Regions from separate parts of the Clostridium sp. CM042 genome, predicted to be linked through region 1. Evidence: riboswitches for the same ligand, from Rfam matches in the RefSeq annotation. Region 1 holds a riboswitch; the other holds the start of a gene.
What was found. A riboswitch is a leader RNA that binds a small molecule or an ion and turns the genes downstream of it on or off. The one in region 1 is predicted to bind cobalamin.
Positions count from the first base shown of each region.

Region 2: linked by a shared signal. The riboswitch ahead of ACWJJ7_RS07865 (sirohydrochlorin cobaltochelatase) and the one ahead of cobU (bifunctional adenosylcobinamide kinase/adenosylcobinamide-phosphate guanylyltransferase) in region 1 are both predicted to bind cobalamin.

Region 1 is NZ_CM143646.1:1,028,790-1,037,238, forward strand. Features, by position in the region: gene ACWJJ7_RS04835 (alpha-amylase family glycosyl hydrolase) at 1-470, opposite strand, end outside; gene ACWJJ7_RS04840 (O-antigen ligase family protein) at 659-1,798, opposite strand; gene ACWJJ7_RS04845 (heme ABC transporter ATP-binding protein) at 2,122-2,886, opposite strand; gene ACWJJ7_RS04850 (FecCD family ABC transporter permease) at 2,887-3,939, opposite strand; gene ACWJJ7_RS04855 (ABC transporter substrate-binding protein) at 3,956-4,903, opposite strand; gene cobU (bifunctional adenosylcobinamide kinase/adenosylcobinamide-phosphate guanylyltransferase) at 4,938-5,498, opposite strand; cobalamin riboswitch at 5,661-5,840, opposite strand; gene ACWJJ7_RS04865 (penicillin-binding transpeptidase domain-containing protein) at 5,918-7,990, opposite strand; gene msrB (peptide-methionine (R)-S-oxide reductase MsrB) at 8,237-8,449, shown strand, end outside.
Region 2 is NZ_CM143646.1:1,657,090-1,665,538, forward strand. Features, by position in the region: gene ACWJJ7_RS07835 (cobalt-factor II C(20)-methyltransferase) at 1-42, opposite strand, end outside; gene cbiE (precorrin-6y C5,15-methyltransferase (decarboxylating) subunit CbiE) at 110-715, opposite strand; gene cbiD (cobalt-precorrin-5B (C(1))-methyltransferase CbiD) at 801-1,901, opposite strand; gene ACWJJ7_RS07850 (precorrin-8X methylmutase) at 1,994-2,620, opposite strand; gene ACWJJ7_RS07855 (cobyrinate a,c-diamide synthase) at 2,702-4,027, opposite strand; gene ACWJJ7_RS07860 (pyridoxal phosphate-dependent aminotransferase) at 4,069-5,187, opposite strand; gene ACWJJ7_RS07865 (sirohydrochlorin cobaltochelatase) at 5,226-6,059, opposite strand; cobalamin riboswitch at 6,205-6,389, opposite strand; gene ACWJJ7_RS07870 (transposase) at 6,593-7,504, shown strand; gene cobS (adenosylcobinamide-GDP ribazoletransferase) at 7,758-8,449, opposite strand, start outside.

The DNA of each region.
Region 1 (8,449 bases):
TCAAAATCTGGTTGCCATATTTGTCCTACAAAACCGTGAGTAATAGGATTCTGAATGGTCCTCTTAATATAAAGAGGTATTCTATCTCTTGATTCACCTTTAGCCACTACTCTTACCTTAACATATGACAAATGTTTTAGGGCTTGTACTCCTGGTAAAAAAATTTCCCAATTTCCATTTTCTTTTTTTTGTAATGGGTGTGTATGCGGATTCCAATAATTAAAATCGCCAATTAAATAAAGAGCATCCGCCCCAGGAGCCCATTCTCTATAAAACCATCCATCTGGTGTTAAATGAAATCCGTAAAATAAGTCACCACTCGCAAAAGACTCCAAGCTTTTATTATTACCAAGTAATTCTTTTTTACAAGATGTATAACGTTCCACTCTAAGCCTAATATCACTTTCAAACGGCTTGAGATATGGATCAATCTCTATTATTTTGATGTTTTTATTTTTATAAACCTCCATAAAAAAATTCCTTTCGTATTTGAAATTATTGCAAACCAAAATATTTATTACTAATATATCTAATTCGACTAAATATTATCAATTCCTTTGTTCTTTAAATAAATAAATAAATAATAAACTCAAAAATAATTATAACGGCTTAAATTTAATCCATTAGTAATGAAATTATTATAGCTATTATATTTTTCTCACTTGATATTATGTTGTTTTATAAGGGCATTTATTATAGCTGAACTAGCAATAAATAATAACCCAGTTTGTGGTGCAATCATTGTAAAGTCGACCAGTCCATGCCCAATTATTACAGCTTGAATGCCCGCTAGCATTGGAACCAATCTACAATTTTGTGCATGAAGTATCTTTAAATTTCTGAATAAAATAATTTTCATATAGGTATATATGAAAAGCCCGATAGCTCCAAGTGTTGTCATAATAGTAATCCAGATATTATGACCGTGGTATAATGTTGCATAATAGTACCCTTTCATGAAGTTTGCCCCATGGTCAGTTATCCCCATAATTCCCCAACCCGTAAAAGGCTTAAGTTTTATCATTTTTAAACATCCATTCCATATTCCAAAACGACTACTAAATGAGGTATCAAAATCATGTCCGGTTACATTTTTTAACATTTGTGGTGGTACAAAAGAAATTACAGCAGTAAGTATAAATATTGTGATAAACAACCACCTATCTTTTTTATTACCTTTAAGTAGATAAAATATAAAAATACCAAATAATAGCCCTATAAAAGCACCACGAGATCCCGTTAAACACAATGCAATAACAAAGAGGGCTGTTGCTATCTCATAAAATAATTTTGTAGTTTTAGAATTTATGCTACAAAAATAAATACCTACAAGAATCATTATAGCAAACCAGTTCCCCGCTACATTAGGATTTCCAAAGGTGCTATATATTCTACCATTAACTGCTGGCTGAATTGTGCTTTGAAGAAATTCCCCCCAAATATTAAAATTAAAATACTCATATAACACTTTCTCAATAATTCCAAAAATTGCGGAGAACAGAGAAAAAAACACTAAATACATATATATCTTTTCCACCATATTTTCATTTTCACAATAATTTTGCAAAAAAATACTAACACATAGATATATAAAGAGAGCAAAAGATGCAACAATTGATGTAAAACTATAATTTATAACTCCTACTATCAAAGACCAAATAAATAGTAAACAAAGCCCTATATTCCAATGATTTTTATCTATCCTAATTTTTTTAAATAATACCATATATGTAATATATAATAATGGTATTATGGTCGTATAAGGAGAAATGATTGTTAATAAAACTAAAATGCCCATAATAAAGCCACCTTCATCTCTAGTAAATTTTTTTAAGTAAACATAATGATAAGTGCCTAAGAGAATTACCTTATCATTCTGTAAACTGCAATTCCATTAAGTACTAATATACACCTTGTCCCTCTTTCTATTATATACTAGCCTTTGTATTATTGCTTCATTTATTAAAAGAGTATATTATTATTCTACTACATATATGTCTTAAAGCTACACCGACTAAAACATCGTTAGGGTATCATTTTTATTATCTCCCTTCCTCCATTATATCTATTTTCCCACATTGTTTCAAAAAAAACAAATGTAGCAAAGAATTACCTTTGCTACTAAAATGGCATAATAAAAGTCTTTCCCGTTTTAGGATTTTTAGTTATATATACATCTAATCCATAAACTTCTTTAATTATATCTTCTGTTAATACTTCCTCCGGAGTTCCATCTTTGTAGACTCCGCAATCATGCATTAGTATCATATGATTTCCATACGCAGCTGCTATGTTCAAATCATGCAGCACAGCAATAATTGTTATGTTTTTATTTTCATTTAATTGTTTTAATTGTTTCATTATCTCAATTTGCTGATGAATATCTAGGTGAGAAATAGGCTCATCTAAAAGGATTATTCCTGTTTCTTGGGCAATCGCTCTTGCCACTACCACTCGTTGTCTTTCTCCGCCACTTAATGCATTTATGCTTTTATTTCTAAGAGCCCAAGTATTTGTCATTTTCATAGCTTTTTTAGCTATACCCATATCTTTTTCACTTTCTGAGCAGAATCTAGAAATATGGGGGGTCCTTCCCATAAGAACTATATCTTGTACTGAAAAATCGAATTCAATTTCTGTGCTTTGCGGCACCACGGCCATTTTTTTTGCTAAAACCTTTGATTTTATTTGGGTTAAGTCCTTTTCATCAATAAAAACTTCACCTTTTTCAGTTTGGAGTGATTTTGATAATATCCTTAGAAGAGTAGTTTTACCTGATCCATTTGGTCCTAGGATAGTGTGAAATTTCCCTCTTTCTATATTTATGTTAATATTCTTTAATACTTCCTGTTCAAATGAAAAACTTACATTATTTATCTCTATCAATTACATCGCCTTCTTCTTTGTTCTATATAATAAATATATAAAAAATGGCACTCCAAAAATTGAAGTAATAATTCCAACTGGTATTTCTGACGGAGGCACAATTGTTCTTGCAAGAGTATCGCAAATCATTAAAAATATAGCTCCCCCAAGTGCGGAAAATGGTACAACCACCCTGTTGTCTGATCCAAAGATCATTCTAATAGAATGCGGCACTATAAGGCCTACAAAGCCAATTATTCCACTTACAGATACGACTGCTGCCACCATCAAGGTACTTATTACAAGTATATACTTTTTTAATCCATTTACATCTACACCAAGACTTCTAGCACTCTCTTCCCCAAGTAGCATGATATTCAAATCTCTTGAAAATGTAAATATAAATAAAATTGAGGGGACTATTATTATAAATAGTAAAATTACCTCGTTAAAGCCAGCTGTTGAAAAACTTCCCATAGTCCACATAACTATTTTTTCAATATTATCTCTATTAAATGTCATCATTAATGAAATAATAGATGATAACAGATAATTTATAGCAACACCCGATAGTAAAAGTGTGGTAACTGGAACTTTTGTACCGACTCTCGCAATATTATAAACCAAAAAAGTAGTTATTATAGCCCCTATAAAAGCATTGCATGCTACCATGCTCATTCCTAAAAAATTGATTTCATTAAGAAAAACCATGGTTATAGTGGCACCCAGTGCGGCTCCAGACGAAACTCCGAGAATAAAGGGGTCTGCCATTGGATTCTTAAAAATTCCCTGAAAAGAAGTACCAACCACTGAGAGTGCCGCTCCTACTAAACAAGATAAAAGTATTCTAGGAAGTCTTAAATTTAGCAATATGATTGCAGATGTAGGATTAATTCCGTCTAAGGATACAATGTTATTTAATATTGGAATCTTACTTATTATAATTAGGGCTGTCTGTTTTAAAGAAATATCTGCCACCCCAAAATTTGTTGCTACAATTATTACAATTAGGAGTAAAAATATCCCTACTGCAAAAACTCTTCGATAATAACTCTTATTTTCTATAAACGTCATGGTTGTTTAACCCCTTTTATTTGAAAAGTTCAGGATGAACTAATTTAGCAATTGCTTCAAGCCCTTCTGCAAGTCTCGGTCCCTGCCTAACAATAATATTTTCATCAATCTCCAATAATTTACCGTTCTTAACTGCTTTCAAATCTTTGTAACCATTGGTAGCTTTTATACCTTTCTTTGAATCATAGAACTTAGAACAAATTAGCACATCAGGATTTTTTTCTACAAGCTTTTCTACACTGTAGTTCCAACCAACTACGTCACCCGCAGCGTTTTTCCCGCCAGCCATTTCTATTATATCACCTATAAATGTATCTTTTCCTGCTGTGAAATCACCACTCTTGCCGAATCCTGCTACATAATACACTGTTGGCTTCTTAGCATCCTTAACCTTATCAGTTATTTCTGCAACTTTCTTTTTCATGTCTGATATTACTGTCTTTGCTTCTTCATTGGCATTTACAATCTGCCCAAGCTTTGACATTGTATTATATACACCAGTAAAATTCTCTTCGCCATAAAGCACTATAACTTTTATATTAAGATCTTCTAATTTTTTAATAACATCCTTATCAAAATGAGTTGATGCAATAACTACATCAGGTTTTAGTTCAACAATTTTTTCTATACTTGGTTGTAATAAGTCACCAACAGATGCAACCTTAAGTGCCTGAGCTGGGTAATCATCGTAATCACTTCTACCAACTATACTGGACCCTTTACCAAGTGCATACATTCCCTCTGTTATATTTGGTGCAATCGTAATAATCCTTTTAGGTTCTTTTTCAATGGTAACCGTTCTATTATATGAATCAACTACCTTTAGAGGATATACTACAGCATTTGTTTCCTTTTTAGTAGTATTAAGAGACTCTTTATTCTCACCCTTGCTACCACACGCACTAAATACAACACAAACAAAAACAGCTAAAACTAGACCTATTATACTTTTTCTTTTAAACATAAGTTGCCTCCATAAATTTTTATTTTTTAATTACTTATTTAATTTTAATTGGTATACCACAAACCACCATGTGAACTTCCTGAGCCCTTGATGCAATATACTGATTAACTCTACCTGCAATATCTCTAAAAACCCTTGCCATCTTGTATTCTGGTACAATTCCAGAGCCAATTTCGTTAGTTACAAGAATTATTGTTTTTAAGTTTTTTTCTGCTTCGTCAAGAAATACTTCTACCTCTTGTAAAATCCCTTTTTCCATTGCATTTATATCTTGATTATTAAGATCATCAAAATTATCCCCTGCTTCATCAAACATAAGATTTGTAGTCATTATTGTAATACAATCTAATAAAATCGTATCAAACTGCATTTCTTCGTTATAGAATACCTGTTTTAAATTCTTATAGCCTTCAAATGTATACCAAGAAGCTGGTCTTCTTTCTTTATGTTTCTTTACTCTGTCCTTCATTTCATCATCAAACGGGATTGAAGTTGCAATATAAAGTACGCCACCCTTCTCTTCTTTAGCTAGCTTCTCAGCATATGTACTTTTCCCACTCCTTGCGCCACCTGTTATAATTATAATTTTTTTCATAGTATACTCCTTATTATTTTAATAATATATTATTATGTTAAAAAATCAGCAAATAAAAAAACCACACCTCAAGGATGTGGAATAATGCAATTGAATTTTTCACATATTGGATAACCCAATATTATTGTTAAATCACGCATTTTTCATCCTCCCTCCGAAGACTAAAATTTTAAGCATTAGGCAGGTTTACTGGCTTTAGCATCATCTTACTCTCCAACCTTCTCAGTTTCCCAATGGTCCTTTGGATTTCATCCTCTAATACAGTAGCGGTGGGCTGCAGTGGTTTTTTAATCACTTTCCCTTTTAACCCTTGTTACGGGCACCTAAAACAATATTTAATTTTTATTAATTTTACTATGGTTATTGTAACATCAAAAAAATATTAAAGCAATATTAATCATTCTACCTACTTGCTATCACTATTTTGGTGTTTTATTTAAGTAATATTCCATTACTCCTTTTACAATAGGTACCACATGATGACTGCCACCTTTATCTTTAACATTTTCCATTAACATTGATACTACTATTTTAGGACTCGCAGTATCCATACATATAAACCATCCATTTTCTTCTGCTGTTTTATCATTGTCATCTTTCTTAAGTTCTGCTGTTCCAGTTTTACCCGCAAGAGCTTGCCCATCAACTTTTGCCTCATGACCTGTACCATTCGGGTTTTCTATAACTGCAGAAAGATCATCTTTTAGGGTTCCTATATTATTCACAGAAATTACATTAGCTTTCCAAACCTTAGCCTTTACCTTTTCATTCAAGACCTCTAAAGTTGGAGACATAATATTTCCATCGTTAACAACTGTGCTATACGATAGTGCAAGGTGAAGTGGACTCATAAGAACCTCCCCCTGACCATAACCAGTATCTGCTAACGCTACATCATTTTTAATGTTGTTACCATTGGCTACTTGTGAATTAGCTATTGGATAATCTATTGGAAGCTTTTGCCCTATTCCAAAATTGTCACATCCTTTTATAAATTCTTCTTTGCCTATATTAAGAGCTGCCTTTGCAAAATATATGTTATCAGAATATACAAATGCATCCTGCAAATTCACTGACTCTCTCGGTTCACCAACCCTAGTAACCTTATTGAGTCCCCATGATGTATCTGGTTGCCATTCGTTTCCCGGTATGTTAATAAGTTCACTAGGTTTTATCTTCCCTTGATCTAAGCCAACCGCAGCCGTTATCAGTTTAAATGTAGACCCTGGAGAATATACAGCCGTAAATCTATTTTTAAATGGATCCCCTGTTTTTTCCCACTCTGCCTTTTGGGTATTAGAAACATAGGTGGTAATTGCATTTGAATCATATGACGGGGAGCTTACTAAAGCCAATACTTCTCCAGTTTTGGGATTTATTGCCGAACTGGCTCCTGCCTCTTTATTCATTCCTTCATATATTTTCTTCTGTAGTTCACTATCTACTGATAATGTTATATTTTCACCTGCTTTTGATTCTTTTTTAAGAATTACAACCTTATCGTTATTATTTTGTTTTGATATATATATTGTTGCTCCATTTTCACCCTTAAGCCTGTCTTCATAAACCTGTTCAAGACCTGCCTTTCCTATTAAACTAAATGAGTTATACCCCTTACTAGCATTCTTTTGTAGTTCCTCAGCAGTTATCGGCTTAATGTATCCTATAAGCGACCCCAAAGCTTCACCACCTGGATATACTCTACCTTTAGGCTTGTTCTGGATTACCCCATCAAGCTTCATAACTCCATCTATTTTTACTTTTTCAGTGCGTAGTATGTTAATAATCGGTATAAATTGATCAGAATTTTCATTATCCTTTAGTTTATTTTCTATAACTGAAGCATCAATATCTAGTATCTTAGCCATCTGCGATATATTATCATCCTTATTTTTAATAAATGTAATAGGTTTTATTCCAATCGTAACAATTAAATCATTTATTGTATTTATTGCAAGTGGTTTTTTACTCCTATCATAAATTTCTCCACGTATAGCCACTTCTGGCTCTACCCTAACCTTATCTCCCGCTTCCATACTAGGAAATATCATTTTCTCATTCCAGACTAATGTCCACTGCTTTTTGTTGTTAACCTCTTCCTTCACCATAGTTGCCTGGTAGCCTGGCATTTTTAATTGCCCTGCTGCAGTATCCATAACTATAGAAAATGGTATATTTATAGCTTTTTTATTTCCATCCTTAATTTTATCTTCATTGTCCACTTTAATAGATATATTTTTAGCCTCTATTCCACTATAAATAGCATTGTATTTATCTACGAATTCCTTTTCAGTTATTGTTTCCTTAGTTTTAACTGAAAGCATGCTATACATTGTTTTGAAATCCTGCTTTACCCACTTATTCTTATATGTATCAAATGTTTTTGTTGCACTATCCATCTTTGTAAAAAAATTAAACATAAATACTGCCATTACTATTAATATAATCCCTATCGTTGTAAAAAGAATTACTTTTAAGTTTTTTTTCGACATTTTTTTACCACCCCTTACTTATTATAACACTTGAACCGTATAATTAAATAGTACGATTTCTAAAAGTTTATTTTTTTACATATTAAACAAATATATTATAAAATAAATTATCTCAACTAGAGAATTAATATCCTTAGGATACTATTTCCAACACATGTTTACCCCTGTTGCTTATAATGTATTTAGTATATAATAACTATTAATTGATGCAATAAATATTATTCTTATTTTTAAGGAGGCATTATTATGGATAAAAAAGTTTATACTAAAAAAAGTAAAGAAGAACTAAAGAAGATCTTAACTCCAATTCAGTTTGAAGTAAGCCAGGAAGGTAGCACGGAAAAATCTTTTGATAATGAATTTTGGAATAATAAAGCAGAAGGCATTTATGTAGATATTAATAGTGGAGAGCCCTTATTTACATCTCTTGATAAATTTGATTCAGGTTGTGGGTGGCCT
Region 2 (8,449 bases), 630 kb from region 1:
CTTATCTCCAGGTCCTACCCCTACACCATATAATTTTGCCATGTTTAATCCTCCATATCCAAGTAATCACAAACAAATCGATATTATTGTTTATCTTTATGTGCCTTACTTAATTTAAATTTTCAATAACAACCACACTAAGGTCGTCAAAAGTTTTCCCCTTAATTTCTTCCACTGTACCTTTTATTATTCTTTCATCCTCGTATGATAATTCTTCCCCAACATATGCTGTTGCTTTAATATTATTTTCATAGAGTTTTGTACATAGTGCTTGTGGCGAATTACTTTTATCCGTAAGCCACACAGATATCTCGTGTTCCCTCACAACTTTTATGAATTCTTCTCGTCTTCCATGCATACTTCCTAAATAAGCATTTTGCCACGGTTTTTGGAGCTTACACATTAAGTATTGAAAAGAACTTATACCAGGTATTATTTCTATTTCGCCTTTAAAATTATTCTTTATATAATTTGTTATACCATAAAAACACGGATCACCAGATGCTATTATTGCGATATCTTTCTCTATGTTTCTTGTTATATACTCCATAATATCCTTTAATGTTTTCACTACTATCTTTTTGACATTAAGCTTAGGTATACTCATTGTAGCTCTTTCAAAGCCTATGATTACATCAACATTCCCCATAGTCTCTACTGCCAAAGGAATAATATATTTAGGGCTTCCAGGCCCAATACCCACTATATAAACCATATACCCTGCTACCTTTCAATATTTAGTTTTTTATTTATTATTTATTCATTAGTTGTTAACTGTCCCTACTTCTTTGTCCTTTGCATTAGTTGTTAACCGTCCCTACTTTTTTCCTGGTGTCACACAGAATTCCCTTATCCATAGAAAACATAATAACCTCTGCCGGAATTGTTTCATAAGTATACTGGAATAATTTTCGCTTTACCTTTTTTGCAATATTTCCATATATATCCTTATATTCTTCACCTACTAGCTTTATTGCTCCTTCAGTAGTTTTTTCCTTATACACCTGTGTAATAAGCTGCGTAGGCGCTCCAACCAAGGCCAGTTCTAAAGCTATTACCTCAAGCCTCACATCACATACTCTACTGTGAGTTTGAAAACATCCTGCTGCAATTTTACTTACCTTTCCTATATGTCCTACTAAAATTACACTTTCTACTTCTTTTTCCATACAACTGTTTAGTGCAAATCCTATAAAGTTTGAAATCATTACTATATTGTCAGTTTCAAGGCCTACCTGCGTCGCCATATCCTCTCCCATATTTCCAAAAACCAAGGTGAGATTTTTATGCCCCGCAGCTACTTTTTGACATATTTCTATATGTATAGATTGTGTGAGAGCTTCCTCTGACATCGGCGTTACAATACCTGTAGTTCCGAGTATTGATACACCACCTTCAATGCCAAGTCTAGGATTAAATGTTTTTTTAGCTACTTCTTCCCCTTTAGGTACAAATACAGTTATTATAATCCCAGAGGCCTTGGGAAGTACCTGTTTCACTTCTTTTTCTATCATTTTTCTAGGTATCGGGTTTATTGCCCATTCCCCTTTAGGTACGTACAATCCTTCCCCTCTAACTACTCCAACGCCTTTTCCACCTTTTAGAGTATATCCTGACTCTGCTTTATCAGCCCTTGCCCATATTTCCATACCATTGGTTGCATCAGGGTCATCTCCCCCATCCTTTATAATACAACACTCAGCAAAATTTTCTCCTTTTACTACCTTATATATTGGAAGTAATAATTCTATACCCTTTGGGGTGTCTATTCTTATTTCGTCTATTTCAGTATCATAAAATAAGATTTGCGTGGCAGCTTTTGCGGCCCCAGCAGCGCAAGATCCAGTGGTATATCCGCATCTAAGTTTTTTACCATTACTATTAACATATAAATTCAGCATTATTATGTACCCCCTGTTAAGTTTCTTATTCATTTAAAGATACCTAACATTTATTTCAAAATGCCTAATAACTATGAAACTCCAGTAGATTACTAACTTCTATCTACTATCATGTACATCAGTGCATTTAAAATAGATGCAGCAACTGTGCTTCCACCTTTTCTTCCTCGCACTGTTATCATTGGAAGATCTAATTTTTCAATTTCTTTCTTAGATTCTGCTGCTCCAACAAAACCTATAGGTGCTGCCAATATAAATTTAGCATTACACTTTCCTTCCTGGATTAATTCCTTTAATCTAAACAAAGCTGTAGGTGCATTACCAAATATGAAAAATTCTACTCCATCATCTACCGCTTTTTCAACTGCTGCCATAGATCGAGTTATGTGACGCGCTTTTGCTATCTCTGCCACTTTTTCATCGCTTACATAGCATAAAGCCTTACAATTTAAATCTTTAAGAGCTTTTTTGTTTATACCTGCCAGCGCCATTTTTGTATCAGTATAAATGGTAGCTCCTTTTTTAAGTAACTCTACAGCCGCGTCTATTGCTCCATCCCTAATATAAACTATGTTTTTATAATCGAAATCTGCTGTAGTATGTATTACTCTTTTAATTATTGAAAGCTCTCTGCTAGAAAATTTATTTTCTCCCATTTCTTCTCCAATAATTTCAAAGCTTTTTTTTTCTATATCCATAGGAATCTTTATATAATCCATATTTTAATCTCCTTTTCTTTTAATTTAAATAAGTGTTCCAATAAGTAGGCAATAGGTAGGGACGGTTAATAACTAATTAACCTATTTGAAAATCTCGTTAAACCATTGTAAGTTTCCAAAAAAATGCACATGTCCATAAGCTGCTATAGTATTTTTTTTAACATATCCACATTGCCAATTTTTCTTGTTTCCATCATAACCTTCTTTAGAAAGCTTAAATACCTTTTCTTCAGATAAATTAACAAAAGATTTATGAAACTCATGACAGTTTATACTCATATTTTGTGATAAAATCTTATTTTCTACCTCTACCTTTATTTCTGCATACCCAAAGTTCTGAAGTTTTTTTGTTAAGGTGTAATACCCCTTAAAAAAGCCAACGGTATTATGTGATATTTCTTCTTTGCCTTGCAGTTTTTCTCCCTCAGTAAGGTACATTAATCCTCCACATTCAGCATAACAGTGCAGCCCATTATCAAGAGCTTTTTTTATACTGCCAAGCATTGATGTATTTTCAGATAGCTCCTTTATAAAAACCTCAGGGTACCCTCCACCTATATAAAGAAAATCAATATTGCTAGGTATCTTCTTATCTTTAATTGGACTAAAATATATAACTTGTCCCATTTCCTCTAGAAGCTCTAAGTTTTCTTTATAATAAAAACTAAAGGCCTTGTCATAAGCTACAGCTATCCTTTTCCCCTTATTCTCCACATGGAAATCATCTACATACCTTTCACTTTCTTTAAATTGTTCTAATAATAGATCCATATCCAAATGCTTTTCTAATAACTTGGCACAGATTTCAATTTTCTCATCTAGATCCTCTAATTCACTGCTTTGAATTAGCCCTAAGTGCCTACTTTCCAAGCTTAATCGTTCATCTTTTGGAAGATAGCCTAACACCTTCAAGTTACAGTTTTCTTTAATTGCTGCCTTAAGTAGCTTATAATAATTTTCTGTTATGTTGTTTAGTATTATGCCCTTTATATTCGAGTCTTTGAAATTCGCTATTCCATTAATTTCTGCACAAAGGGTTGCTACCTGAGCCTTTGGAGACAATACAAGTATGATAGGCAAATCTAAAACCTTTGACACGTGATACGTAGAATAGGATGTATCTATGCCTTTTCCATCATATAAACCCATTACGCCTTCAACTACTCCCAAGTCTCCGCATCCTCTAGAAAAACTAGCCTTAACTCCCGCCTCCCCCATAAGATATAAATCCAAATTTCTAGAATCTTTACCGGTTATCTTTGTATGAAAAGCTGAGTCTATATAATCAGGTCCTACTTTATACCCTTGTATCTCAAATCCCCTATTTTTAAACGCTTTCATAATTCCGAGTGTTACTGTGGTTTTACCACCACCACTTGAATTCGAAGCTATGACTATACTCTTCATTTATATTCACATCCTTTTGCGGACTGTCCTCTAACGTGCAATTAGTTGTTAACTGTCCCCAATGTTTTCACTATCAATTCTAAGTTTTTCAAACACTGAATCACTTTTCCATTCCTATCATTATCCTTAATAGCAAGCCTTACATATTGTTTATCTAGTCCTCTAAAATTGTCTGCTTTTCTTATAACAAATCCTTGAGCTATACATAGTTTATAAAGTGTCTCTGCGTCTAATCCTTTTAATTTGCATAATACATAATTTCCATAGGTTAAATAGACTTTATTTATAAATGAAATATTTTCAAGTGATCTTATAAACCTAGGCCTTTCGCCACTTATCCACTCTTTGCTTTTTTCAATATAAACATTATCTTTTAACACATGGAGTGCAGCGACTTCTGCAAAACAGTTTATGTTCCAGGGGTTTTGTTTTTCTTTAATTTTTTTTAATAAGTCTACGTTACTACTTATTCCATACCCAAATCTTATACCAGGCATCGCAAAAAATTTGGTTAATGCTCTTATTATAAATAAACATTTGTATGTTTTAACTTTTTCACTGAAACTATGCTGTGAATCTCCAGTAAATTCTATAAAAGCCTCATCTATTATTATGACTTTGTCATTACGCTCACAATATTCAAGAATTTGTTGAAACTCAGCCTTATTTATGATATTGCCATTGGGATTATTTGGATTACCTAAAACCACACCTTCTACACTCTGTAATTTATTAAGAATATCCTCATAATCATAGGAAAGTTCAGCATATTCATGCTTTAATAAGGTATTCTCATTAATCTTCTCTTTTAAGTAAGAATACTCTATACTACAATTCCACTTTTTAGCATCAATTTCGTACTCTACAAACGATGGCACCACAATTAGTAAACTTTTATGACAAGCTATAACTAAGTCAATTATTTCTGCAGCCCCATTTCCTAAAACAAAATACTCTTTTGGGCAATTAATATATTCTTTTAATCCTTTCAACACCTCCCTATATTGAATATCTGGATATCTTGTTAAAGCATCTACTGCTTCACTAATGTTATCAGTGAAGCTACTCGGAACCCCTAATGGATTAATATTAGAACTGTAATCTATTAATTCTCGACCCTCAAGTAATCCATTAGTATAAACATCTCCACCATGTATCATTGAATACCTTCCTTTCTACTTGTAACTTACGCAGAATTTTAATTTCCCTTATGTGTTTTCCCTACATTCTTAAACTTTTCATTAATTACATCATTAATATGCTGTATATATATATCTTGAACGTCACTATTTTCTCCTAACCCATGCAGATAAATTTTAACTTTAAACCCTTTTGCCTCTAAAATACTCTTCCAGGAGTCTTCGGTGTCTCCCGCCATGTCATTCTTGGCATGATCCCCCGCTACGAGCAGTAGTGGCATTAAAGTGACTTCGCTAATACCCTGAGCAGCAACATTAGGTATTACTCTATCCAAAGTTGGATACCCTTCCACGGTTGCTACATGAACATTGTTAAATCCTCTATCCCTTAAAACGCTTTCAAAACAGCAATATACTGCATTTGCAATATGGTTTGTACCATGACCCATCAAAATTACTGTATCCTCTGGTTGCAATTGCTTTGAGAGAGCGTCTACCATTATTGAGTAATCATCTGGCACGCCTAATTCTTCTCCCTTAAAACATATAAGCGGTCTTCCTATTACTATATTCTCAAATGTTTTAAATTCTTTATATCTATTAACTACATTATTTATATAATCAAATTCTACTCCAGGAATAACATGCAAAGGCTGAACAATTACCTCATTATATCCTTCGGTCTTTAACTTTTCCAAAGCTTCTTCTGGAGTATCTACATGAATATTATCCCTATTTTTAAGCACTCTAAGAATAATATGTGAAGTAAATGCTCTTCTTATATCATACCCTTCAAAAGTATGTCTTATTTTTTCTTCTATTGCATCGATAGTTACTTTTCTTGCATCTTCATGTGTTGTTCCAAAACTTACAATTAAAATTGCCTTCTTCATTTCGTTCATCCACCTTACTAAATATTTTCCTAAATTCCTCATAACATTTACATATAATGCTTTTTAAAACAAAAAAAATAGTACGCATGCGATAGCGACTACTTTTTAATTAATCCATAATTAAATAGTTCTTTCCCTCCGAAAGCTTGTTAACATCATTTAGGCAGGTCTCCTGGCTTTTGATTCTTCCTTTAATTATCCCTCCTCATTTTTAATTTACGAAGTGGCATTTAAAAGTTTTTCATCAATTACAGTAGCGGGGGCTGCTGTGGATTTAAACCACATTCCCTTTTCACCTATTTCAAGGCACCTAAAATTATATTCAATTTTACTATTAATTCTAATAATATTATATTTAAGCCTTACTGTCAATATTTAGAGTGTAAACTTAAATTTAATAAATAAAAAAATAATTAGGGACGGTTAGCAACTATTTAAATCATTTATATATTAGCTTAAGATTATGCCTATGAATATCGTCCCGATTTATAGGCAATAATTCAAATAAAACTCTATGAGGAAAGGTGATTTAAATGCCACGAAAAGCAAGAGAAAAAACAGATGACTCGATATTTCATATTATGTGCAAAAGTATAAGCGAAATAAATTTATTCAAGGATAATGAGGATAAGAATAAGTATTTATCACTTGTAAAGAAGTATAAATCTCTCTATAATTTTAAAATCTACGGTTACTGTCTTATGGATAACCATTCACATTTAATGATTGATGCTAATGGTACTGATATATCAAAAGTAATGCATGGAATAAATTTTTCTTATGCAATGTACTTTAATAAAAAATATAAAAGGGAAGGACATCTTTTTAAAGATAGGTTTAAGGGTAAAATAGTTAATAATGAACGATATTTGAAGACTTTATCTCTATATATACACAATAATCCTACGGATATAGATGAATATAAAAATTGTCCTGAAAAATATGCTTTTTCTAGTCTAGCCATATTTTTAGGAAAAAGGCATGATTCTTTTAAATTAGTTGATTATAGATTTATTATGAGTTCTTTTGGTAATAACCTAAAAAGTGCAAGAAAAAATTACTATAATCTTGTCTTTCGCTGTAACAGAGAAAAATTAAAACAAGAAATAGAATTTAAAGATGAAAAAACAGAGTATAAATTTGAACGAAAGATACTTGTAAGAAACTTTAAGCCAGAAGATATAATAGAATTTATAGCGTCAAAGATGAATGTATCAAAGACTCATCTTTATATGAAGTACAGTAGAAATCTTGTACGAGCAAAAGCGTTAACAGTTGTCCTAATGAGGAGCCTCTGTAATTTTAAATCTAGCGATATATCCAGCACTCTTGGAAACATTACACAGGCTAGAGTATCTAGCTTAAGCACTATTGGCATCGAATTAATTGGAACAGAAGAAAAATACGAGAATATTATCATGGATTTTATTAAATGTTATGCTTAGTAATAATTTATTAATCTCTTGTAGTAAATAAAAAAATTTAAAATACGATATATGTATTTATATTTAATAAACTTGGACAAGCATTCAAAATAAAACATTTCACTAATATATAATATAAAAATAATTAAAATAATCGTTCAATAAATTAATTCAACGATAAAAAGGTACAAGTTTTCATAAACAACTTGTACCAAAAAGAAGATAAATAATTGTTAACCGTCCCTATTTAGCTTAATTTATTGCTATATTTAGCTTAATTTATTGCTATAAATAAAATCATAGTTAGAATTTCAACTAATTCATTATTGGCTCCCAAGCTATCTCCCGTAAGTCCTGTAATTTTACTCTCGCAAAACTTATTAAAGAAATAACTTAAAAGTAACGCTGAAACTATCAATATAATACTTTTATTAAATCCTATTAATAAAGTTCCAAATGCAATAGTTATAATACCTGAAATTACCACCCTTGTAATGTCAATATTTCCAATAAATATATTGCCTGAGCCTGTTTCTTTAGCATTTTTCCCAATAAAAGATATAAAAACAACGGTAAATCTTGCAATTATTGGCGTTGCAATTAATATGAGTGGTAGATTCATTCCTATGATAGTGCAGACCGCTGCATATCGTGCTAACATATCAAATACTATAGCAATAGTAGCGTAAGTTCCTACTGTGCTATCCTTCATAATTTCTATTATTTTATATTTATCACCTTTAAACGAAAAGAAACCATCACAGGTATCTCCAAGTCCATCTACATGTAATCCTCCAGTAATAACTATTGGTATAATAACTACAAATATTGCTGTAATATTTACCGGTAGCACTTTTATTAATATATAATAAATTATCCACTGGACAATCCCTATAAATAATCCTACCATGGGGAAAAATATGGATCCACGCCTAAAGTTTTCTTTGTCACAGTTTAAACTTTTAT